DNA from 3 places in the Vibrio algivorus genome. Region 2 is predicted to be linked to each of the others. Evidence: predicted binding sites of a transcription regulator. Region 2 holds the regulator's gene; each other region holds the start of a gene.

Region 1 (8,532 bases), on a different contig from region 2:
GTTCGTTAATCATGGATATGGACAAAATGACACCAAGACGCCCTTATTTAGTGCGCGCATTTTATGAATGGTTAGTGGATAATGAACTGACTCCACACTTAGTGGTGGAAGCGACATTACCTGGTGTACGTGTACCAATAGAGTTTGTGCAAGACGGACAGATTATTTTGAACGTTGCGCCACGAGCGGTTGGTAACTTAGAAATCAGTAATGATGCCATTATGTTCAATGCTCGCTTTAGCGGTCGTCCACATTCCGTCATTGTTCCTATGTATGCAGTACAGGCTATCTATGCACGTGAAAACGGCGCTGGAACTATGTTTGAACCAGAAGATGCTTACACTGCTGAGATGGAAGCTGGCATCGAAGAAGAGCCAGTATCGTCACTATCAAGTGTTACTAGCTCAAGTGATGAAGATCCTAAAGCATCAACTACTGATGAACCTGAAGCTTCGGCTAAACCTAAAGGTCGCCCGAGTTTAACTATCGTTAAGTAGTGATAACTATACCCAAGTAACTTGGGTATAAGTCATTTCGTTTTCAAAAGCAGTGCATTTAATGCGCTGCTTTTTTTTGAGCTAAACTTAATGTGGAATAAACAGAAGTAAGCAATGGACTCTCCTTATATTCCTGCTCGACATTCCTTTTTGTCTTGATATACTCGTGGGTGTTTAGACGTCTAGATTGCTTATGGAGAGAGTGCAATGCCAATCAAGATTCCCGATCAACTTCCTGCTTCTGATATCTTACGTCAGGAAAGAATCTTTATTATGTCGGAGACACGTGCGACTACGCAGATGATCCGTCCACTTAAAGTATTGATCTTAAATTTGATGCCGAAAAAAATTGAGACGGAAACTCAGTTTTTACGCTTACTTTCAAACAGTCCGCTGCAAGTTGATATTGAGTTGCTGCGTATTGATGACCGCCCAAGTAAAAATACGCCAACCGAACACCTGAATAATTTTTATCGCCAATTTGATGTAGTGAAAAATAGAAATTTTGATGGCTTGATTATTACGGGGGCGCCATTAGGGCTAGTGCAATTTGAAGATGTAGCTTACTGGGAGCATTTGCAGACAATAATGTCGTGGGCTAAAGACCATGTGACTTCTACATTATATGTTTGTTGGGCAGCTCAGGCTGGCTTAAAGCTTTTGTATAACTTACCTAAACGTACTCGTAAAGAGAAGCTGTCAGGTGTATATCATCATGATGTGGTTAGTGAGTTTCATCCGGTAGTCAGAGGCTTTGATGATAGCTTCTTAGCACCTCATTCTCGCTATGCCGATTTCACTTCAGAATATTTATCTGAACATACTGATTTAGATATCTTAGCGACTTCTGATGATGCTGGTGTTTATCTTGCGAGTAGTAAAGATAAGCGGCATGTATTTGTCACAGGACATCCTGAATATGATGCTCATACTTTACATAATGAATATGTGCGAGATTTAGCTGAAGGAATGGATCCTGCTGTCCCAGTGAACTATTACCCAAATGACAACCCAGACAATCCACCGATTGCCAGTTGGCGAAGCCATGGTCATTTATTGTTTTCTAACTGGTTAAATTACTGTGTCTACCAGCAAACACCTTACGATCTTGACCATTTCTCGATAGATAACTTCACCAAAGATGATTGATAAATAAAGTTTTAGAACCCAAAAAAGCAGCATAACTATTTTGGAAGATTCCTTAAAGTTATGCTGCTTTTTTGTGAGGCGATATAGTGAATGGGCTAATTATTAGCTTGGTTTATTTTCCTGATCTTTCGAATCCACTTCCATTTGAGCACGTAGCTGATCTGCTTCTTCCATTTGTTTTTGTACCACTTTCGCTTTATTGATCATAGGAGTAATGGTTGAACCTTGAATTAGGATCGAGAAGACTACTACCGCGTAGGTCATCACCATTATGATCTCTTTAATATCAATATTGGCAGAGGTTATAAAGTATTTACCGTGTGGAATCGATAGCGCCATTGCTAGTGCCAAACCACCACGTAAGCCACCCCAAGTTAGGATTTTCACTGACCATTTGTTGTAGGTTCTAAAACGTTTAAAACCGATAAATGGAATCCAAACACTTAGGAAACGAGACAGTAGAACCAGTGGTACTGCAATCGCCATCATAATCCAATCTTCAGAGTGGAATTCGAACAACAATAGAGACATACCGATAAGTAGGAACAGAATACCGTTAAGGAATTCATCAATTAGTTCCCAGAAGTGATCCATGTGCTCGGTACTTTCTTTAGAAAAACCAACATAACGTGTCCAGTTACCAATCATGATACTGGAAACGACCATTGCTAGTGGTCCCGATACTTCAAGTGTTTCAGCAAAAGCGTAGCCGGCGGTTGGAATACAGATCATCAAGAGTAATTCCATTGAGTGATCATTGGTTGAGCTAATTAGGTAGTGGAACAATAGACCTAGAACAAAGCCGTAAGCGATGCCGCCAACTGCTTCTTGTAAGAATAATGTCAGCACGCCACCAGGAGTAGGGGCTTGGCCACTAAATGCGACGGTAAAGATAGTGACAAAAATAACTAAGCCAATACCATCATTGAATAGCGATTCACCTTCAATTTGAGTTGAGATGCGTTGTGGCGCTTGGAGTTTCTTAACAATTGCCAGTACCGCAATTGGATCGGTTGGTGAGATAAGTGCACCAAACAGAATGCAGTAGATTAAATCAATATGAATGTTAATCGCATCGCAGATTGCATATAAACTGAAACCGATAAAGAAAGTAGAAAATAGGGTGCCACCAAATGCAAGGATGGCGATCTCCCATTTTTGATCAGCAAAATGCGGTAACTTGATGCCTAAACCACCGGCAAATAACAAGAAGCCAAGCACCCCATTGAGTAAGAAGCTTTCAAAGTTAATTTCCGTCATCGTTTTTGAAGCGATGTCGATAAGGTTAAACCAGCCACTATGGCCGGCAATAATAATAAGTAGCGAGAGCATCATTGAGCCCGCTGTAATAGCAATAGTCGTTTGCAGGCGACCAAACTTACTGTTAATCAATGCAATCACCATCGCAGCAAACGATAGGAAGCAGAGGGTATTATAGACCGACATAGTTTAACCTTGGCTAATGTAACAAATTGTAATTCCGCAATTTTCGTGTGCTTACTGATAAATATCAATACATTTTTAACAAGATTAGAGTAAAGCAGATAAAAATCATGTTAAAAAGGATATATTAGAGATTTAAATTTCATTTTAGACGTCTAGATTTCCATTGCAAATAAAGCATGTTAGGATGTCTTAACGAATCAAGGAAAGAGGTTGTATCGTGGCTGGAAGTACAAATTCTCATTACAGTGAAGTAAAACATCAAATTCAAACGTTATTAAAATCTCGCATTTTATTGATTGATGGTGGCATGGGAACCATGATCCAGTCTCATCAATTACAAGAGAATGACTATCGAGGAGAGCGCTTTGCGGATTGGCATAGTGATCTTAAAGGTAATAACGACTTATTGGTTTTAACGCAACCGCAGTTAATAAAAAAAATACACAGTGACTACTTAGCGGCTGGTGCCGATATTCTAGAAACCAATACCTTCAATGCCACTACCATTGCGATGGCTGATTACGACATGGAAAGCTTAAGTGCAGAGATAAACTTTGCCGCGGCGAAACTTGCTCGTGAAGCGGCTGATGAATGGACAGCAAAAACACCAGATAAGCCTCGCTTTGTTGCAGGTGTACTAGGGCCAACCAATCGTACTTGCTCAATTTCTCCCGATGTAAATGATCCAGGTTTTCGTAATGTCAGTTTTGATGAGTTAGTGATTGCTTACTCTGAATCTACCCGCGCGCTTATCAATGGTGGTGCGGACATCATCATGATTGAAACCATCTTTGATACCTTAAACGCAAAGGCTTGTGCATTCGCGGTATTAAGCGTATTTGATGAGCTTGGCTTCAAACTACCGGTGATGATTTCAGGCACGATTACAGATGCCTCTGGTCGTACGCTTTCAGGGCAAACGACCGAAGCATTTTATAACGCATTGCGCCATGTTGAACCATTGTCATTTGGCCTCAACTGTGCACTAGGGCCTAATGAACTACGTCAATACGTTGAAGAACTATCGCGTATTTCAGAAAGCCATGTATCCGCTCACCCTAATGCCGGTTTACCTAATGCTTTCGGTGAATATGATCTTGAACCGCGTGAAATGGCGAAGCATATTCAAGAATGGGCTGAAAGTGGTTTTCTAAATATGGTTGGTGGCTGCTGTGGTACTACACCTGAGCATATTCGTCAGATGGCACGTGTTGTTGAAGGGGTAAAACCTCGCGCATTGCCTGAATTACCAAAAGCTTGCCGCCTATCGGGCTTAGAGCCACTTACCATAGATAAAGATTCGTTGTTTGTGAACGTCGGCGAGCGTACTAACGTAACGGGTTCCGCTAAGTTCAAGCGTCTGATTGTTGAAGAGCAATATGATGAAGCGCTTGATGTGGCTCGCGAACAAGTAGCCAATGGCGCTCAAATCATCGATATCAATATGGATGAAGGGATGCTCGATGCTAAAGCTTGCATGGAACGCTTCTTGAATTTATGTGCCTCTGAGCCAGAAATATCGAAAGTTCCTATCATGGTCGACTCTTCTAAATGGGACGTCATTGAAGCCGGCTTAAAGTGCGTACAAGGTAAAGGCATCGTCAACTCTATCTCGATGAAAGAAGGTGTTGAGAACTTTATTGAGCAAGCCAAATTGATCCGTCGCTATGGCGCGGCAGTTATCGTAATGGCATTTGATGAAGTTGGCCAAGCGGATACTCGTGAACGTAAAACCGAAATTTGTACCAAGGCCTATCGTATTCTGGTTGATGAAGTGGGTTTCCCGCCAGAAGATGTTATTTTCGACCCTAATATTTTTGCCATTGCCACCGGTATTGATGAACACAATAACTATGCGGTCGATTTTATTGAAGCAGTGGGCGATATTAAGCGTGATCTGCCTTACGCGATGATTTCTGGAGGCGTATCTAACGTTTCGTTCTCATTCCGCGGCAATAACTACGTACGTGAAGCAATCCATGCGGTATTCCTATACCACTGTTTTAAACGTGGTATGGATATGGGGATCGTTAACGCAGGGCAATTAGAAATTTACGATAACGTACCGGAAAAGCTGCGTGATGCGGTTGAAGATGTGGTGCTTAACCGTCATGCCGATGCGACCGAAAATTTACTAGAATTGGCTGAACAGTACCGTTCAAACGGAGTTGGTAAAGCGGAAGATCCTGCTTTATTGGAATGGCGAACTTGGGAAGTCGAAAAGCGTCTTGAGCATGCCTTAGTCAAAGGCATTACCGAATTTATTGTTGAAGATACTGAAGAAGCCCGAGCTAAAGCTGCCAAACCTCTTGAGGTGATTGAAGGCCCACTGATGGATGGCATGAACGTCGTCGGTGACTTGTTTGGTGAAGGTAAAATGTTCCTTCCTCAAGTTGTGAAATCGGCGCGCGTGATGAAGCAAGCGGTGGCCTACTTAGAACCTTACATCAACGCTGAAAAGCAAGTCGGGCAAACCAATGGTAAAATTTTATTGGCAACAGTAAAAGGCGACGTTCACGACATTGGTAAGAACATCGTTGGGGTTGTGTTGCAATGTAATAATTACGAGATCATCGATCTTGGTGTTATGGTGCCAACCGAGACTATTTTGAAAGTCGCCAAAGAAGAAAATGTCGATATTATTGGTCTATCTGGCCTGATCACTCCATCACTCGATGAAATGGTGCATGTGGCGAAAGAGATGGAGCGCCAAGGTTTTGACTTGCCTTTATTGATTGGTGGGGCAACTACCTCAAAAGCTCACACCGCGGTGAAAATTGAACAAAATTACTCTCAACCTGTTGTGTATGTGAACAATGCTTCTCGAGCGGTTGGAGTATGTTCGGCATTACTCTCTGACTCTTTACGTCCAGCATTTGTTGAGAAACTTGATCTAGACTATGATCGAGTGCGTGATCAGCATGCGCGTAAGCGTCCTCGCACTAAGCCTGTAACACTAGAGCAGGCACGTGCCAACAAGGTGAATATTGACTGGCAAAGCTATACCCCACCAGCACCAGTTAAACCGGGCGTGCATGTGTTTGAGCATATTGATACGGCAATTTTACGTCAATATATCGATTGGACGCCGTTCTTCTTAACTTGGGGATTAATGGGTAAATACCCATCTATTTTTGAGCATGAAGAAGTTGGTGAAGAGGCTAAGCGCTTATTCGATGACGCTAATGTTTTCTTAGATCAAATAGAGCAAGATGGCATTCTTAAAGCGAGCGGTATGTGTGGCATGTTCCCTGCTAATAGTGTTGGGGATGATATTGAAGTGTATGCGGATGAAACTCGCACACAAGTGATTAAAGTGCTGCATAACTTACGCCAGCAAACGGAGAAACCAAAAGGCCCGAACTACTGTTTATCGGATTACATTGCGCCAAAAGATAGTGGTAAATCTGATTGGATTGGTGGTTTTGCGGTTACTGGTGGTATTGGTGAACGTGAATTAGCGGATGCTTATAAAGCGCAAGGTGATGACTTTAATGCCATTATGATTCAAGCGGTGGCTGACCGTTTAGCCGAAGCATTTGCTGAATATATGCATGAACAAGTACGTAAAGATATTTGGGGCTATGCTGCGGATGAGAACTTAACCAATAATGATCTGATTCGTGAAAAGTACCAAGGTATCCGCCCTGCACCCGGTTACCCAGCTTGCCCTGAACATACTGAAAAAGGCAGTTTGTGGGAGCTTCTCAAGGTTGAAGAAACCATCGGCATGTCTTTAACTACCAGTTATGCAATGTGGCCGGGCGCTTCAGTATCAGGCTGGTATTTCTCTCACCCTGATTCTCGCTATTTTGCGATTGCCCAGATCCAACAAGATCAAGCGGAAGAGTATGCACAACGTAAAGGTTGGGATGAAGTGGAAATGGAGAAATGGCTAGGGCCGAATTTGAGTTGATTATAGGGAAGAGCGGTTCCTGGTTCCTAGTCCCTAGGCGGAGGTGCTGCGAGTTTTTCTCTATACTTAACCACCTTTTAAGCTAAAACAAAGGCGATAACCTATCATCAGTTATCGCCTTTAATCTTTCTGAATATTTGAAATTTTATTTACTGAATAAAGAAGTTAAAGTAGTTTCCTCGAGCTTCTTTTTCTAGGTACTAGGGACTAGAAACCTAGCTACCTTTATTCAAACAACTCCCGATGCAATACTTCCACGGCAGTTTTCGCTTCCGCTTCCCCTACCAAGAAACACAAATTATGTGGACTAGCACCGTAACAAATCATACGTAAATTGAAATCTTCTAGCGCGCTGAAGACTTGTTTAGCGTAGCCTTTTTTAGCACTCATCTTATTACCGATTAATGCTACTAGACTTAGGTTATATTCCACCTCAACTAGGCATAATTGCTCTAATTCTGCGCGTACATCGGCAGGCAGTTCAGGTGCTTGACCAGACGTATTGGTTTGATCGAGTGTCAACGACACACTCACTTCTGAAGTGGTGATCAAATCTACCGAGATCTGGTATTTAGCTAAGATATTGAATACTTGAGCTAAGAATCCATACGTTTGGAACATATCAGGGCTACGTAATGTCACCATGGTTTGGTTGTTACGTAACGCCAGTGCACGGAATAATGGAGCACTTTCTACTTGCTTGCGGATCCAAGTACCACCTTTTTCTGGCTCACGAGAAGATCCTACAAATACTGGGATCTGGTGGCGAAGCGCAGGAAGTAGAGTCGAAGGGTGCAAAATTTTCGCCCCGAAGTTGGCCATTTCAGAGGCCTCACTAAAGCTAATTTCCGGAATTGGTGTCGCTTTTGGAGCAATGCGAGGATCTGTGGTGTAGATCCCTGGAACATCAGTCCAAATCTCTAAGCCTGAAGCTTTAACCGCCTCAGCAATTAATGCTGCACTATAATCACTACCACCACGACCAAGCGTAGTGGTATTACCATCAGCATCACTACCAATAAAGCCTTGTGTAATAACAACATGCTGTTGGCAAAGCGTAGTGAGTTTTTGTTGTGCTAGAGCAGAAATATCGGCAATAACTGGCTCAGCTTTACCGTGATCAGAATTGGTACGTAATACTTCACGAATATCAAATCGAACCGCGTTAATGCCGCGCTCTACCATCAACTGAGTCAAAATATGAGTCGACATTAATTCGCCACACGCCACGATATGATCGGTGAGTTTATCGCTCGATTGGAAAGAAGCAGCTTCAGCCATGCTAGAAAGCGTCGTTAAAATGGTATCGATCGCATGTCTGGTTTTTTCTTGCTCGGAAAATTGTTCGATGATGCTGTAATGAATAGAACGAATTTTTTCGACTGTCGCAACACGATCATCGGAATTTTGCACCCCAAGTGCTAACTCTACTAATAAATTTGTCACGCCAGAACAGGCACTACTAACAACTAGTTTAGTGGATGGATTATCTTCAATAATAGCGGCACAACGACTCATGGCTTC
Region 2 (8,532 bases):
TGGAAAATTTTCTTTGTGACCACGCATGACTGCCACATCACGAGCGTGATAGCGTAGAGTATCTTGTTGTTTATAAGAGGCATCATGTTCTTCATCGACAATAATGACACCGAGGTTTGCAAATGGAGTAAACAACGCAGAACGCGTACCAATAATGATACCCGCTTGTTTATCACGGGCTGAAAGCCATGCATTTAAACGTTCGGTATCATTTAAGCCCGAGTGCATGACTTCAACAGGTACATTAAAGCGGCGTTTGAAGCGGTTGATGGTCTGCGGTGTTAATCCTATCTCCGGTACTAAGACTAATGCTTGTTTACCTTGTTCAAGCACAGGTTTGATAATATTTAAATAGACTTCGGTTTTACCTGAGCCGGTTACGCCATCAATTAAAAAGCAGCCAAATCCCGGATGGTTATTTATGCTGGCGACCGCAATGGCTTGTTCTTCATTTAAGTGCGGTTTGTGTTGTTCGTTTTCTAATTGTGCTGGCCATTCCGGTTGCGTTGGTTGAGTGTGTTTTGCTTCAATCCAGCCTTTATTTTGCAGTGTTTTTAGCGTGGCGCTGCTGATGTCCTCGTCGATCATTGCTTGATGAGGAAGTGGTCCATGATCTAGCATGCGTACCACTTTGGCTTGCAGGTGAGCTCGACCAAACCCAGCCGCTAACTGGTTTTTTCCGGCTTCGGTAATGTGCCACTCTTTGAGACTAGTAAAATCAGCCGCTTTACCTTTTTTAAGTAATGATGGCAGAGCCATTGCTAGCGTATCGCCAAGTGGGTATTGATAAAACTGACTACACCAATGTAATAGTTGATAGAGTGGTTTTGGCCAGACAGGCTTGGCATCTAAGCAAGCTTTAATGGGTTTTAATTGCTCAACAGGGAAGTCAGAATGATCGACAATATCTACTACAATACCAATTAAGGTTTGGCGGCCGAAAGGTACAGAAACGCGGCCACCAATTACGGGAAATAAATAATTAGGAATAAGGTAGTCAAAGCACTTATCTAAAGGAACAGGTAGGGCAACTTGAGCAATATTTGGCTGCATAAGTAAGAAAATTGTCCTTGAGACAGTAGGGAAAGACAAACGAAAGGCTATGATAAAGCAGTCGTTATCGATATAAAACTGAAATATTGTAGAAAAAGGGAGCAAATGTGTTGATCGATGGAGACGGATTCACTATTATACTGCGCCTCTAACGATGTATATTTTTACATCATTTTTTAGTAACAACGTATGGTGTCTGACTGCTTTGATACTCGCAAGAGAAATTTAGAGTAAGAATCAGATAGCGATACGGACCAATAAAAGGTTTGTCCTATGAAAACTGGTATCCACCCAGAATACAAAGCTGTAACAGCAACTTGTTCTTGCGGTAACTCTTTTGAGTTCAATTCTACGTTAGCAAAAGAATCTATCCACCTAGACGTATGTGACAAATGTCACCCGTTCTACACTGGTAAGCAACGTATCGTTGATACAGGCGGTCGTGTTGATCGCTTCAACAAGCGTTTTGGTGCACTTAGCAGCAAAAAATAATCTTCTACTAAACTATTTTAGTGAAAGACAGAATTTGAAAGGGATGCTTCGGCATCCCTTTTTTATTGCTTGAAATTAACGGTATTGACTACCAAGTTAAGTTTTGATCCTTTAAAATCATTCTCCCCCCCTACGAAATAGAATAATTAGGAAACGTTCACTATGTCTGATGATCAGCAACAAAATGATTTTCGCCAAAAAGCATTGGATTACCACGCCCAACCTACCGCAGGTAAAATTGCCATTGCTTTAACTAAACCAGCCGATACGGCGGAAGATCTGGCTTTGGCTTATAGTCCAGGCGTTGCTGAACCGGTACGTGAAATCGCACTTAATCCTGATAATGCTTATAAATATACCGCCAAAGGCAATACGGTTGCGGTTATTTCAAATGGTACGGCTATTTTAGGTCTAGGCAATTTAGGCCCATTGGCATCAAAACCTGTTATGGAAGGTAAAGCCCTTTTATTTAAGCGTTTTGCTGGCTTAGATTCGATTGATATTCAAGTGAAGCACCGCACTATCGATGAATTTGTCGATACGGTTGCTAATATCGCTGATACTTTTGGTGGTATTAACCTAGAAGATATTAAAGCGCCAGATTGTTTTGAAATTGAGCGCCAGTTAATTGAGCGTTGTGATGTACCCGTTTTCCATGACGATCAACACGGTACGGCGATTGTTACCGCAGCAGGTATGCTAAATGCAATTGAGCTACAGGGCAAAAAATTGTCTGAGTGTAAAATTGTTTGTCTAGGCGCTGGAGCTGCAGCGGTTGCGTGTATGGAGCTATTGATCAAATGTGGCGCATTACGTGAAAAAATCTACATGTTAGATCGTAAAGGCGTTATTCATACTCGTCGTGATGATTTGAATGAATATAAGCAATTGTTCGCTAACAACACAGACATGCGTACTTTGGAAGATGTGATTGCAGGGGCTGACTTATTCTTAGGTGTTTCTGGTCCAAATTTACTCCCACCGGAAGCGCTAGCATTAATGGCTGATAAGCCTGTGGTATTTGCTTGTTCAAACCCAGACCCTGAAATTAAACCTGAATTGGCGGCAAAAGTTCGTAATGATTTAATCATGGGGACAGGTCGTAGTGACTACCCGAACCAAGTGAATAATGTTATTTGTTTCCCATTCATTTTCCGTGGTGCGTTAGATGTACGCGCGAGTGAAATTAATACCGAAATGAAATTAGCAGCAGTGGAAGCGATTCGTCAGTTAGCTAAACAAGAAGTACCAGCTGAAGTTCTAAAAGCAGCTGGTGTTGAGTCACTATCATTTGGCCCAGACTACATTATTCCAAAACCAATGGATCCACGTTTGCTTTCTGAAGTAGCAGGCGCAGTGGCTCGTGCAGCAGTAGAATCTGGTGTTGCTCGCATTGAATTGCCGGAAGAGTATAAGCGATAACGGAACTCGAATTTCGTTTCTCGTGATCCGAAAAAGCCAGAACGTTTTGATTCGTTCTGGCTTTTTATTGTGAGTAACTAAAACGTTATAGTGATTAATTAAAATGAGAAAGAATATTCGAGAAACGAGCCACGAGTATCCGAGACACGTTTTTAATCATCAAAATTCTCAAACTCAATACCCATTTCGGTCATTAAGCGTTTTACTTCTGTCGGAATATCATCTGGGCGATCTTTACGCAAATCTTCATCGGTTGGTAAAGGTTGGCCAGTATAAGCATGTAAGAATGCTTCACACAGTAGTTCACTGTTGGTCGCATGGCGCAAGTTGTTGACTTGGCGGCGTGTGCGTTCATCGGTTAATACTTTAAGAACTTTTAATGGGATAGAAACCGTGATTTTTTTAACTTGTTCACTTTTCTTTCCATGCTCTGCATATGGGCTAATGTACTCACCGTTCCAATCTGCCATCACGCACCTTCGTTGTTTAATATCTGTAATTTTAGTGGCTAAGTGCTAATTCTAGGAGCATTTACTGCCGAAAGTAAAGACATTTAGATGGCCAGAAGTCTTGACGTCCTATGTTGTGAGGGATAAAGTACCGTTATATATTGTTTCACACATGCCACTGTAAGTGGATTTGTATACTTAACCTCAGGTTTGGATGGCTTTAGTTATCCAAATTTGAGGTTACTTAGGTATATGCTCCTTACTACTTTAAAGTAGTAAATAGTTTCAGTTTTTTAAATTGAGTTTGTGCCAATAGCGCTTTGGAAAGATTTTAGTATATACCCAAGTGACTTCAAGATGCAGAATTCAGAGCTATCATCCAAGTCTTTAAACAAGAAAGATTCGTGTAGGAATGTAAGCACCTTTCAAATGAATCTGACGCAGTGTAAAGGCTTGGATGAAGCTCCCGAAGGGCAAGTTAAAACAAGCTTTATGCGGCGTTAAATTAAATAGAGATAGAATCATGATCATATTCAATTTGCCTTGCCTAAAACTTGTTTTAATCTTGCTGAAACTCGCATCTTGAAGTTACTTGGGTATAGTGGATCGAGTGTCTGTGTATATTGATTGCGATTGCAAGAGAAAAGGAATACGCCAATGAGTTCAAGAAAGCCAGCAACTGTCGCCGTTCGTACCGGTATTGAATCGGATAGCCAATATCATGCGGTGGTTCCACCTATTTATCTATCGACCAATTATGGCTTTCCGGCTTTTGGTGAAGTACCTAAGTATGACTATACTCGTTCGGGAAACCCTAATCGTGGTTTGCTTGAGCAAGCTTTATCTGAGCTTGAAGAAGGCGCTGGTGCAGTGATCACCAACTGTGGCACATCTGCACTGAATTTATGGGTTTCCGCCTTTATTGGCCCAGATGATTTGATTATCGCACCTCATGACTGTTATGGCGGTACTTACCGTTTATTTAATACTCGAGCACAAAAAGGCGACTTTAAAGTTCAGTTTGTTGACCAATCAAACCAAGCGGAATTTGATGCCGCCATCGCTAAAAAGCCAAAATTGATTTTATTAGAAACACCATCAAACCCATTGGTGCGTGTGGTTGATATTGCCAAATCTTGTGCAAAAGCTAAGCAAGTAGGCGCATTAGTGGCGGTTGATAACACCTTCTTGACACCGGTATATCAAAAACCATTAACCTTGGGTGCAGATTTTGTTATTCACTCCACGACTAAGTACATCAATGGACATTCCGATGTCATCGGTGGGGTGATTATTTCTAAAGATCCTGAGCATGTAGAAACACTTTCATGGTGGGGCAATTGCATTGGTGCAACCGGTACACCGTTTGATAGCTACATGACATTACGTGGTTTAAGAACCTTAGCGGCGCGTATGCGAGTACATGAAGAAAGTGCACAACACTTATTAGCTTACTTACAAGAGCAACCATTAGTGGGCACTATTTATCACCCGAGCTTACCCGATCACCCTGGACATGATATCGCCAAAGCGCAACAAAGTGGTTTTGGCTCAATGCTGAGTTTTGAAATTAATGGCAGCATGGAACAGTTAAAGGCCTTTGTTGGTCAATTAGAATTATTCTCTCTGGCTGAATCGTTAGGCGGAGTAGAGAGCTTGATGTGTCATCCATCATCTATGACCCATCGAGCGATGTCAGATGAAGCACAAGCAGAAGCAGGGATCTCACCTTTGCTGTTGCGTGTTTCTGTTGGATTAGAAGATAGTCAGGATTTAATCGCTGATTTAGAGCAAGCTTTCAAAAAAGCACAAGAGGTAGCGTAAATGACATCTGCTCGTCAGTTACACAAATTTGGTGGTAGTAGTCTGGCTAATCCAGAGTGCTACAAACGAGTCGCCAACATCTTAAAAGAATATTCATCTCCCGCTGATTTAGTAGTGGTATCGGCTGCCGGTAGTACTACCAACCGATTAATTGAGTGGATTAGTGCGCTAGAAAAAGATGGCCGTATTGCTCATGAAATATTGCAGGAATTACGTCAGTTCCAAATTAAGTTAATAGATGAGCTGCTGCCAGAAGAAAAAGCACAGCCGTTGCTTGAGTTAATTAATCAAGAGTTTATGGCATTGGGGGAGATCAATTTCCCAGTGACTGAAGTGATGCGAGCTAGCATTCTAGGCCATGGTGAAGTCTGGTCATCTCGTTTATTGGCCGCATTACTTTCGTACCTTGATATGGAAGCGGTGCAGCTGGATTCGCGTGATTTCTTACGAGCTGAGCGTGGTGCACAACCCGAAGTTGATCGTGGTCGTTCATTGCCTCTGCTAAAAGAAAAATTAGCTCAACACGGAAAACTACGTGTGGTGATAACAGGTTTCATGGCACGTAATGATGCAGGTGAAACCGTATTGCTTGGTCGTAATGGTTCAGACTACTCTGCCACGGTGATTGGCGCATTAGCTGAAGCCTCTCGAGTGACGATTTGGAGTGATGTGGCAGGAGTATATAGCGCAGATCCTCGTAAAGTCACTGATGCTTGTTTGCTCCCTTTGCTTCGTTTAGATGAAGCCAGTGAATTGGCCCGTTTAGCCGCGCCAGTATTACACAGCCGTACCTTGCAGCCAGTTGCGCAAAGTGCCATGGATTTAAGTCTACGTTGTAGCTACCAGCCTGAATCAGGTTCTACTCGTATTGAACGAGTATTGGCATCAGGCCGGGGCGCAAAAATCATTACTTCACTTGATGAAGTGCTACTGATTCAAATTCACTTTGGTGCAGGGCATGATTTTACGCGTTTAGAATCAGATTTAATGCGTTCGTTAACTCGAGCACAATTGCAGCCATTGGCTATGCAGTCTCAACCTGATCAAGGTTTAGTCTCTTTGGCATATACCGCTGAAATTGCTGCAAGCGCAATGACATATTTACAAGACACCGCAGTCGGCGCAGAGATTAAATTGCGTGAAGGTTATTCGATGGTCGCAGCAGTTGGTGCAGGGGTAACGATTAACCCAAATCATTGTTATGGTTTTTACCAGAAACTTAAAAATGCACCGGTTGAATTTATTTCAGAAGCCGATTCCGGTTTAAGCCTAGTGGCCATTTTGCGTAAAACCAATGTCGCTGAGCTGGTGGTTGATGTTCATTCTCAATTATTCCAAGCACAGAAACGAGTTGCGATTGCCTTATGTGGTAAAGGTAATATTGGTTCAAGTTGGTTGGAATTATTTGCTGAGCAAAAAGCCGAACTAGAAAAGCGTCGTGGAATGAGCTTTGATTTAGTTGCCGTAGTCGATAGTCAAACTTATTGGCTGGATTTGAATGGTATCGATCCTACTCAAGCGATTACTCGCTTTGAAGATGAATCCGTTGTGAATGATGGTCAAGCTTGGTTGCACACCTTAGCGCACCAAACTGATTATCATGAAGTCGTCGTAATGGATGTGACGGCTAGTGCTGAGCTAGCAAGCCAATATGAAGCTATTGCCGAGCATGGTATGCATCTTATTTGTGCCAATAAAGTTGCAGGCTCTGCTTCAACGCAAGACTACCAACGTGTGGTAAATGCCTTTGATAAAACCGGTCGACATTGGTTGTATAACGCGACGGTAGGTGCAGGCTTACCCGTTAACTATGCGATTCGAGATTTGCGCAATAGCGGTGACCAAATTACCGCAGTATCGGGTATATTCTCAGGTACTTTGTCTTGGTTATTTCAGCAGTTTGATGGCTCAGTACCTTTCACTGATTTAGTCGACTTAGCGTGGCAACAAGGTTTAACTGAACCAGACCCTCGCTCAGATCTCGATGGCTCGGATGTGATGCGTAAGTTGGTAATTGTGGCGCGTGAATCTGGGTTAGAAATAGAACCAGAAAGCGTTAAAGTCGAGTCACTGGTTCCCGATGAGCTAAAAGATCTTTCAACCGATGACTTTTTCGATAAAGGCAAAGTGTTGAATGAGTTGTTATCAGAGCGTTTAGCTAAAGCTCAGAAGCAAGGTAAAGTGTTGCGTTATATTGCCCGTTTATCTCGAGATGGCAAAGCAACGGTTGGCGTTGAAGCGTTATCTCCAGATCATGCGTTAGCTAACTTGTTACCTTGCGATAACGTATTTGCGATTGAGAGTAAGTGGTACAAAGATAACCCGTTAGTGATTAAAGGCCCTGGGGCTGGGCGATCAGTTACAGCAGGCGCATTACAATCGGATCTGAATCGTTTATCTAATTTGATTTAGTCGCTGGGTATAACACTATTAAATCAATGACTTATTAATGCTACTTCAGTAATGAGGTGGCATTTTTTGTATTTGAGAGTTATTCAGCATTATTATGAAGAAAATTCATGATAAGAGGATTGACTTTATATCCTATTCAATTCATTCTGTAGACATATAGACGTCTAAATGACTTCGGGAAATTTTAATTAGGTACGATAGAGATAAGGATGCTTTTCAGATTCGTACTTTTTAGGTGAGTTAAGTGGCTTGTCCACAGGGAGTAAAACATGAGTTATTCACACGCAGGCCATATTGATGCGCTAAACCATAATATTGCTGATCTAGAAGGCAAGATTAATGTTTCTTTTGAATTTTTCCCACCAAGTAGTGAGAAAATGGAAGAGACGCTGTGGAATTCAATTCACCGCTTAAAAACCCTACAACCTAAATTTGTCTCAGTAACTTACGGTGCGAACTCTGGTGAACGTGACCGTACTCACTCAATTATTAAAGAAATTAAAGATCAAACTGGCTTGATTGCCGCACCACATTTAACTTGTATTGATGCCTCTCGTGATGAGCTGAAAGAGATTGCGCAAGATTACTGGAATAATGGAATTCGCGATATCGTTGCTTTACGTGGCGATCTACCGCCAAATGGTGGCAAACCAGATATGTATGCTTCTGATTTGGTTGAGTTGCTAAAAGGTGTTGCGGACTTTGATATTTCGGTTGCTGCTTACCCTGAAGTGCACCCAGAAGCCAAAAATGCCCAAGCGGACTTAATCAACTTAAAACGTAAAGTCGATGCCGGGGCGAACCGTGCGATCACGCAGTTTTTCTTCGATGTAGAAAGCTACCTACGTTTCCGTGATCGTTGCGTAACTGCTGGCATTGA
Region 3 (8,532 bases), on a different contig from region 2:
CTAAATAGTCATTTACTCCAACAAACCCACGGAGTAATTCAGCCAGTTGCTGTAATGTTTTATCGCCAACAAAGTGACCATATTGATCGTTGATTTTTTTGAAGTAATCAATATCCACAATGGCTAAAAAGAACTCTTTGGCTAACTCTTCCTGATGAAGTTTTGTTATCTTATTGATGATATAACGTCGATTATGTAACTGAGTTAAGGGATCTTGCTCAGCGAGTTTTTTTAGTTGACGTTCTTTATTGATGGTGTCAGTAACAATACTGATGAAGGTACAAACAGCTAGTTGTCCGCACCAATTGATTAATTTATCAGTTATTTCAACCATCACTGGATTTCCCAATAAATCAGTATGGGGAATTACTTTAGGCTCAGTTTGATGATCCGTGAAGGTTTTTTGGTAACGAAGCTGTGCGTCTTCTCTTTCTTCGGGGTTAATCAACACCATTAAAGATGCCATTTCCAAAATTTGATCTGCGCTTTTTAGCCCACTAAACCGAGCAAAGGCATCGTTGGCGTAGAGTGGTTTGAAGTCAATATGAATCACGCATGGGTTAGGGTGAATTTCGAGTATATGTTGATATTCATTCATAGCGTTAGTTATCGTTACTTCAAAGGGAGAGGGGATTTACGGTTTAATCATAAAGCAATACAAACTATTTTATAGGCTATTGATCACTTTTTCTTTGTTTAATCGCTCTAATTGAGTACCACATAAAGAGCAATGATAACGAGTTTGTTGACGTTTCACTTTATTATGTCGTCGAATTGATAATAGGTGGGTTTGACATTGGCATTGATAAGTAAAGGTTTTCCCTTGTACCGAACTAACATCGAAAGCATGATAAATTTCAGGTGGGCATTGAAAAATATTTGCCATCACATATCGCCATTCTTTGCCATGAGGCTTTACGCGACCAAATTGATGGTAGGTGATAAGGTGGGCCAACTCATGCGGAATCACTTGTTCTATAAATGCTTGTTGATTTTCAATAAATAATGTTGGATTTAAGCGAATTCGCCATTGTTGCAGGTAAGCTTTTCCCGCCACCTTTCCTCGTACATTAAATGTAAGTTCTGGTGTGGGAAAGCTACATTCAAAGGCCAACTCTGCTTTTTTTAGGTGAAGCTGAAGGCTGTTTTCCAATTGATGGATTAAACTTTGAGGAATGACAATGGCTGACACTATGACTCTCTACTAACATTCAGAACCGAAGAGGAGCCGAATGTTAATAGAGATAAGAGGTAGATACAATTAATGTTATACCCAAGTTATTTGGGTATATGGTGATGGATTTCATGTTTACGACTGATAGTTTGTCGGTAACCATGCCAAGTAGCAAAGCCTAGGATAGGCATCGCAATGATCATTCCTATACCAGCTGTGACAAAACCAAAACCAATAAATAAAACAATTATTCCCGCCCATACTACCATGGCACTTAGGTTATTTTTGACGGCGTGATAGCTCGTAAAGACGGCGGTCATCATATCGACTCGCCTTTCCATCATTAATGGAATCGAAAATGCCGACATAGAAAAAATGACACATGAGAAAATAAACCCAACCACAGAACCACTGATTAAAAAAGGTAGGAAAGCTTCGATTGAGGCCCCTTGCATTTCTGGATATAAAGCATGTAACAAGGCAGCAATGCGCATCCAAAAGATCATCGCAACACAAAGTAATAGAGCAAAGCTCCATTGTGAAACGCCATTACGCTTAATCGCTTTTATTGAATGGAATAATTTAGGTTTATGATGTTTCTCAATTTGCCAACTCGCATCGTATAGTCCTAGCGCTAAAAATGGGCCGATTAACATATAAACAATCAGGCTAGGGAAAATGACTAAATGAGAACCTTGCAAATAGACTAGCCATTCAATACCAGCAGCGGCAACAGCAAAGCAAATGCCGTAAAATAAGCTGATCACAGGAGCTTTAAAAATATCGCGAAAGCCGAGTTTCAGCCATTGTAATGGTGCGAATGTAGCGATTTTCTCACAAGGTATGGTGCGAGCATATTCATTATCTGGTGTTCTAAAATCTGATGGTTTAGCAGTACGAGGCATAAATCCTCCTAGCAATTCATGAGGGAACAAATCTGTGCAGCAGCCCAAGTTATTTGGGTATATATAAATATTGCTGTTGTTTGGGATAATTACAAATTTAATGACTAAAAATTGTTCAAATTTGATGAGTGGAAAAAACCGATGGGCAATAAAAAAACCCTCACCGAATAGCAAGGGTTTGAAAGTACTGTGGTTTGTCGTGAAAACGAATTATAAGCCAGCAAATCCACGCAGTGCTTCTGCTTTGTCCGTTGCTTCCCATGGGAATTCATCACGACCAAAGTGGCCATAAGCAGCCGTCTTCTTGTAGATAGGTTGAAGTAGGTTCAACATTTCTTGTAGGCCGTATGGACGTAAGTCGAAGTGCTGACGAACTGCTTCGATAATGATGTCTGATGGTACTTTCTCTGTACCAAACGTTTCTACCATGATAGAAGTCGGCTCAGCTACACCGATAGCGTATGAAAGTTGAATTTCACAACGATCCGCAAGGCCTGCTGCTACGATATTTTTTGCTACATAACGCGCTGCGTAAGCGGCTGAACGATCAACTTTTGATGGATCTTTACCAGAGAAAGCACCGCCGCCGTGACGAGCTGCACCGCCGTAGGTATCTACGATGATTTTACGACCAGTCAGACCACAGTCACCCATTGGACCACCGATAACAAAACGACCGGTTGGGTTGATAAAGAATTTTGTTTCTTTATTTAGCCATTCAGAAGGCAGTACAGGTTTGATGATTTCTTCCATTACTGCTTCACGTAGATCAGGGGTAGTAATTGAATCACAGTGCTGAGTTGATAGTACGACAGCATCGATACCAACAATCTTTCCTTGATCGTATTGGAAAGTTACTTGAGATTTTGCATCAGGGCGTAAGAAATCAAGTTTGCCGCTTTTACGTACTTCAGCTTGCTTTTGTACAAGTAGGTGAGAGTAAGTAATTGGGGCTGGCATCAATACTTCTGTTTCGTTACATGCATAACCAAACATAATACCTTGGTCGCCAGCGCCTTGATCTTTAGGGTCGGCTTTATCAACACCTTGGTTGATGTCTGGAGATTGTTTACCGATGGTATTTAATACAGCACAAGAGTCTGCATCAAAGCCCATATCAGAATGAACATAACCAATTTCGCGAACGGTTTCGCGGGTAATTTCTTCAATATCAACCCAGGCTGAAGTTGTGACTTCACCGCCAACCATTACCATACCGGTTTTTACGTAAGTTTCACACGCCACACGTGCTTTAGGATCTTGCTCTAGGATTGCATCCAATACTGCATCAGAAATTTGATCAGCAATTTTATCAGGATGACCTTCAGATACAGATTCTGAAGTAAATAAATGCTTAGCCATGTGTGAGTGCTCCACTGTGAATCATGCCAATTCATCGCTTGATGAATGCAGTTAAGTTAGAAAAGACGCGTTCTTGTATAGCTAATGCTATGAATCGCGTCTTTTTAAAAACAATAAATTCTGTAGGTGTTTCTACATCTAGACGTCTATTCTAGTTTTGATTGGTCGAATTACAAGCCTTTTTTCTCTTTTTGCTATTTAGTTGTCTTAAAAGTGAGATAACGGAGGTAGAGAAAATGTTTATTAATTTGCCTTTCTCTCTATTGACGTATTCGATTGCGTTCCCATAATGTCGGGCATTGAGGGGAAATAATGTGACAATGCTAAAAAAGCAAAAAAAATAACCCCAAAAGAGAAAATATCAAGTGGTTAACGTTTGCAGTCATGCAGTCGCTTTGCGACAATACCACGCAGAATTAAAAGTGAGTTGAAGTATTCGGCAAGCTTTCCCAACCTTAATAAATCGCTTATGCAAATCCAGGAGCAGACATGACGTCTCGTAAAGATCTAGCAAATGCAATCCGCGCACTTAGCATGGACGGTGTTCAACAGGCTAATTCAGGCCACCCAGGCGCCCCAATGGGCATGGCCGATATCGCTGAAGTTCTTTGGCGTGGTCACTTGAATCACAACCCACAAAACCCTGAGTGGTTTGATCGCGACCGTTTCGTGCTTTCAAATGGCCACGGTTCGATGCTGATTTACTCTTTGCTTCACCTTTCTGGTTATGACCTTCCTCTTTCTGAACTGAAAAACTTCCGCCAATTGCATTCAAAAACGCCAGGTCACCCTGAGTATGGTTATGCACCTGGTGTTGAAACGACTACTGGCCCACTAGGTCAAGGTATCACCAATGCTGTTGGTATGGCGTTAGCTGAAAAAGCATTAGCGGCTCAGTTTAACCGTGAAGGCCACGATATCGTTGATCACTTTACTTATACATTCCTAGGCGATGGCTGTTTGATGGAAGGTATCTCACACGAAGCGGCTTCTTTAGCTGGTGTGCTAGGTCTAGGTAAATTGGTTGCATTCTGGGATGACAACGGTATTTCTATCGATGGTCACGTAGAAGGTTGGTTTGCAGATGATACACCTAAACGTTTTGAAGCGTACGGTTGGCATGTAATCCCAGCAGTTGATGGTCACGATGCTGACGCAATTGAAGCAGCGATTGCAGCTGCGAAAGCGGATCCTCGTCCAACGCTTATTTGTACTAAAACAGTGATCGGTTTTGGTTCTCCAAACAAAGCGGGCACGCACGATTGTCACGGCGCGCCACTAGGTGCTGATGAAATCGTTGCAACTAAAGCGCAACTTGGTTGGGAACACGGTCCATTTGAAATTCCTTCAGATATTTACGCTGAATGGGACGCAAAAGAAGCGGGTGCAGCAAAAGAAGCGGCTTGGAATGAAAAACTGGCTGCTTATGAAGCGGCTTACCCTGAGCTTGCGGCAGAATTCAAACGTCGTATGGCGGGTGAGCTACCTAAAGAGTGGGAAGAAAAAGCAAGCGCTATCATTGCTGATCTTCAAGCAAACCCAGCTAACATTGCATCACGTAAAGCGTCACAAAATGCACTAGAAGCATTTGGCCAAATTCTACCTGAGTTTATGGGCGGTTCTGCGGACTTAGCACCATCGAACTTAACTATGTGGTCTGGTTCTAAATCTTTGACTGCTGAAGATGCCTCAGGCAACTACGTACACTACGGCGTACGTGAGTTTGGTATGACGGCTATCATCAACGGTATCGCACTACACGGCGGTTTCATTCCTTACGGCGCAACTTTCCTAATGTTCATGGAATACGCACGTAACGCAATGCGTATGGCAGCCTTGATGAAAGTGCAAAACATCCAAGTTTACACCCACGATTCAATCGGCCTAGGCGAAGATGGTCCAACTCACCAACCGGTTGAGCAAATGGCTTCTCTACGTATGACACCAAACATGAGTACATGGCGTCCATGTGACCAAGTTGAATCTGCTGTAGCTTGGAAACTGGCGATTGAGCGTAAAGATGCGCCTTCAGCGTTAATCTTCTCTCGTCAAAACCTAGCACAACAAGAACGTACTGCTGACCAAGTAGCGAACATCGCGAAAGGTGCTTACATTCTGAAAGATTGTGCAGGCAAACCTGAGCTAATCTTGATTGCAACAGGTTCTGAAGTTGAGCTAGCGGTTGAAGCTGCTGCGCAACTTTCTGCGGAAGGTAAACAAGTACGCGTCGTATCAATGCCATCAACCGATGCATTTGATAAGCAAGATGCAGCTTACCGTGAATCAGTATTACCATCAGACGTAACGGCTCGTGTTGCAATTGAAGCGGGTATTGCGGATTACTGGTTTAAGTATGTTGGCCTAGACGGTCGCATCATCGGTATGACAACATTCGGTGAGTCAGCGCCAGCGGGTGAGCTATTTAAAATGTTCGGCTTTACCGTTGAAAACGTAGTTGAAACTGCGAAAGAGTTAATTGCTTAATCCTTTAAGGTTTAGATAATTGAAAGATGAAAGCCGGGCATGATTGCTCGGCTTTTTTAATGCGTATTAAAAGACGATGAGGTAACATACTGCCACTTTAGATTGATGCCACGGAATGATTATGCTCAGAATTGCTATTAATGGATTTGGTCGAATTGGACGCAGTGTATTGCGCGCTTTATATGAAAGTGGCAAAGATCAGTCGATACAAGTAGTGGCCATTAATGAACTTGCTGAACCCGAAGGAATGGTACATCTTCTGCAATACGATTCGAGTCATGGTCGTTTTTTCAAAAAAGTTACCCATGATCAAGAGCATCTTCTTATTCATCACAGCGATAAGGGCGAGTCAAGTTTTGATTCGATTCGTATATTACACCTCTCTGATGCCAAGCTTCTGCCTTGGAAAGATCTCAATGTCGATATCGTTTTAGATTGTACTGGTAAGTTTGGATCGCAAGTCGATGGGCAATTGCATATTCAAGCTGGAGCGAAACGAGTGTTGTTTTCTCATCCAGGTGGTAATGATGTCGATAACACGATTATCTACGGTGTGAATCATGAAACATTGGCTGCTGAACATCATGTGGTTTCGAATGGTTCTTGTACGACTAACTGTATTATTCCAGTGATTAAAGCATTAGATGACAGTTTTGGTATTGAGTCTGGCACTATCACCACCATTCACTCTTCTATGAACGATCAGCAAGTGATTGATGCTTATCACTCCGATTTACGCCGTTCTCGGGCCGCTAGCCAATCTATCATTCCTGTTGATACTAAACTTCATTTAGGTATCGCAAGAATTTACCCTAAATTTGCTGATAAATTTGAAGCAATTTCAGTTCGAGTGCCTACAATTAATGTCACAGCGATGGATTTAAGTGTCACAGTTCACAAAAATGTCAATGTTAATGACGTAAATCAATCTATCGTAGAAGCATCTCGTTGTACATTGGGCGGCATATTGGATTACACCGAAGCGCCTCTGGTTTCGATTGATTTCAATCATGATTCGCATAGTGCGATTGTTGATGGCTCGCAAACTCGTGTTAGCAACCACCGTTTAGTTAAAATGCTAGTGTGGTGTGATAACGAATGGGGCTTTGCCAACCGAATGCTCGATACTGCCTTAGTAATGGGTACAATGATTGACTCAAAATAAGATTTTTGCGACGAATAAATAGTCGATTTATTATTTTTTAGCTTGAAATAATAAATAGTCGCCCCCAGTATATTGGGTAATGAAATGATTAGCCCTGTGCGGTTTACAGGAAAGCGATTTAGTCGCTAAGCTGAATAGAAATTGCTAGATAAGAAATTTGATTATTGGGCATTATGCCCGGTGATAACGCTTTAAATATTTTTAATTTCACTAACATTGAGAGGACAAATAATGTCTGTAATCAAGATGACTGACCTGGATCTTGCAGGTAAACGTGTATTCATTCGTGCTGACTTAAATGTGCCAGTAAAAGAAGGTAAAGTAACTTCAGATGCTCGTATCTTAGCGTCTTTACCTACGATTAAAACTTGCCTAGAAGCTGGCGCAAAAGTAATGGTGACTTCTCACCTAGGTCGCCCAACTGAAGGTGAATACAACGAAGAGTTCTCTCTGCAACCAGTTGTTAACTATTTAAACGATGCACTAGATTGCGACGTTAAATTAGCAAAAGATTACCTAGATGGTCTTGAGCTTAATGCTGGTGAATTAGTGGTTCTTGAAAACGTTCGCTTTAATAAAGGCGAGAAGAAAAACGAAGAAGAACTATCTAAAAAATATGCAGCACTTTGTGACGTATTCGTAATGGATGCATTTGGTACGGCTCACCGTGCTCAAGCATCTACTCACGGTGTTGGTATGCATGCACCAATCGCTTGTGCGGGTCCTCTTCTTGCTAACGAGCTTGAAGCACTAGCTAAAGCAATGGACAAACCAGCTCGCCCAATGGTTGCTATCGTTGGTGGTTCTAAAGTATCGACTAAGCTGACTGTTCTTGAATCTCTATCTACAGTAGCTGACCAATTGGTTGTTGGTGGTGGTATTGCAAATACATTCATCGCAGCTGCAGGTCACAACGTTGGTAAATCTCTATACGAAGCTGACCTAGTTGATACCGCTAAAAAGCTAATGGAAACTTGTGCAATCCCAGTTGCGACTGATGTTGCATGTGCAAAAGCATTTGATGAGAACGCTGAAGCAGAAATCAAGCACGTTTCTGAAGTTCAAGATGACGATATGATTTTTGACTTAGGTCCAGAATCTACTGCAGCACTAGCTGAAATTCTAAAAGGTGCAAAAACTATCCTTTGGAATGGCCCTGTAGGCGTATTTGAATTCAAAAACTTTGAAGCGGGTACTCGCGGTATTTCTGAAGCAATCGCAGCTTCTGAAGGCTTCTCTGTTGCTGGTGGCGGTGACACACTAGCGGCTATCGACAAGTTTGGTATTAAAGCTGATGTATCTTACATCTCAACGGGTGGCGGTGCTTTCCTTGAGTTTGTAGAGGGTAAAGTATTACCTGCAGTTGCTATGCTTGAAGAGCGTGCAAAAGCATAATGTTCCAAAATAAGGCGGGAGAATATTCTCGCCTTTTTTACGTTTGT

What was found. Region 2 encodes MetJ, which represses methionine synthesis genes. Its sites were predicted from a motif close to TTAGACNTNTANANGTCTAA; they were not measured.
Region 1: a site for MetJ is predicted at 3,237-3,256, ahead of metH (methionine synthase). Genes of this name have one in related genera too.
Region 3: a site for MetJ is predicted at 3,572-3,591, ahead of metK (methionine adenosyltransferase). Genes of this name have one in related genera too.

What each region holds. Positions count from the first base shown of each region.
Region 1 is NZ_BSPV01000006.1:324,732-333,263, reverse strand. Features, by position in the region: gene sspA (stringent starvation protein SspA) at 1-9, shown strand, start outside; gene sspB (ClpXP protease specificity-enhancing factor) at 12-497, shown strand; gene metA (homoserine O-acetyltransferase MetA) at 705-1,646, shown strand; gene QQJ93_RS10560 (cation:proton antiporter) at 1,749-3,092, opposite strand; gene metH (methionine synthase) at 3,310-7,008, shown strand; gene lysC (lysine-sensitive aspartokinase 3) at 7,234-8,532, opposite strand, start outside.
Region 2 is NZ_BSPV01000005.1:86,423-94,954, forward strand. Features, by position in the region: gene priA (primosomal protein N') at 1-1,053, opposite strand, end outside; gene rpmE (50S ribosomal protein L31) at 1,327-1,545, shown strand; gene QQJ93_RS08700 (malic enzyme-like NAD(P)-binding protein) at 1,708-2,967, shown strand; gene metJ (met regulon transcriptional regulator MetJ) at 3,120-3,437, opposite strand; gene QQJ93_RS08710 (O-succinylhomoserine (thiol)-lyase) at 4,074-5,240, shown strand; gene QQJ93_RS08715 (bifunctional aspartate kinase/homoserine dehydrogenase II) at 5,241-7,652, shown strand; gene metF (methylenetetrahydrofolate reductase) at 7,922-8,532, shown strand, end outside.
Region 3 is NZ_BSPV01000006.1:200,827-209,358, reverse strand. Features, by position in the region: gene QQJ93_RS09960 (GGDEF domain-containing protein) at 1-598, opposite strand, end outside; gene QQJ93_RS09955 (SprT family zinc-dependent metalloprotease) at 668-1,177, opposite strand; gene QQJ93_RS09950 (DUF2189 domain-containing protein) at 1,279-2,079, opposite strand; gene metK (methionine adenosyltransferase) at 2,290-3,441, opposite strand; gene tkt (transketolase) at 3,931-5,925, shown strand; gene epd (erythrose-4-phosphate dehydrogenase) at 6,047-7,090, shown strand; gene QQJ93_RS09930 (phosphoglycerate kinase) at 7,322-8,485, shown strand.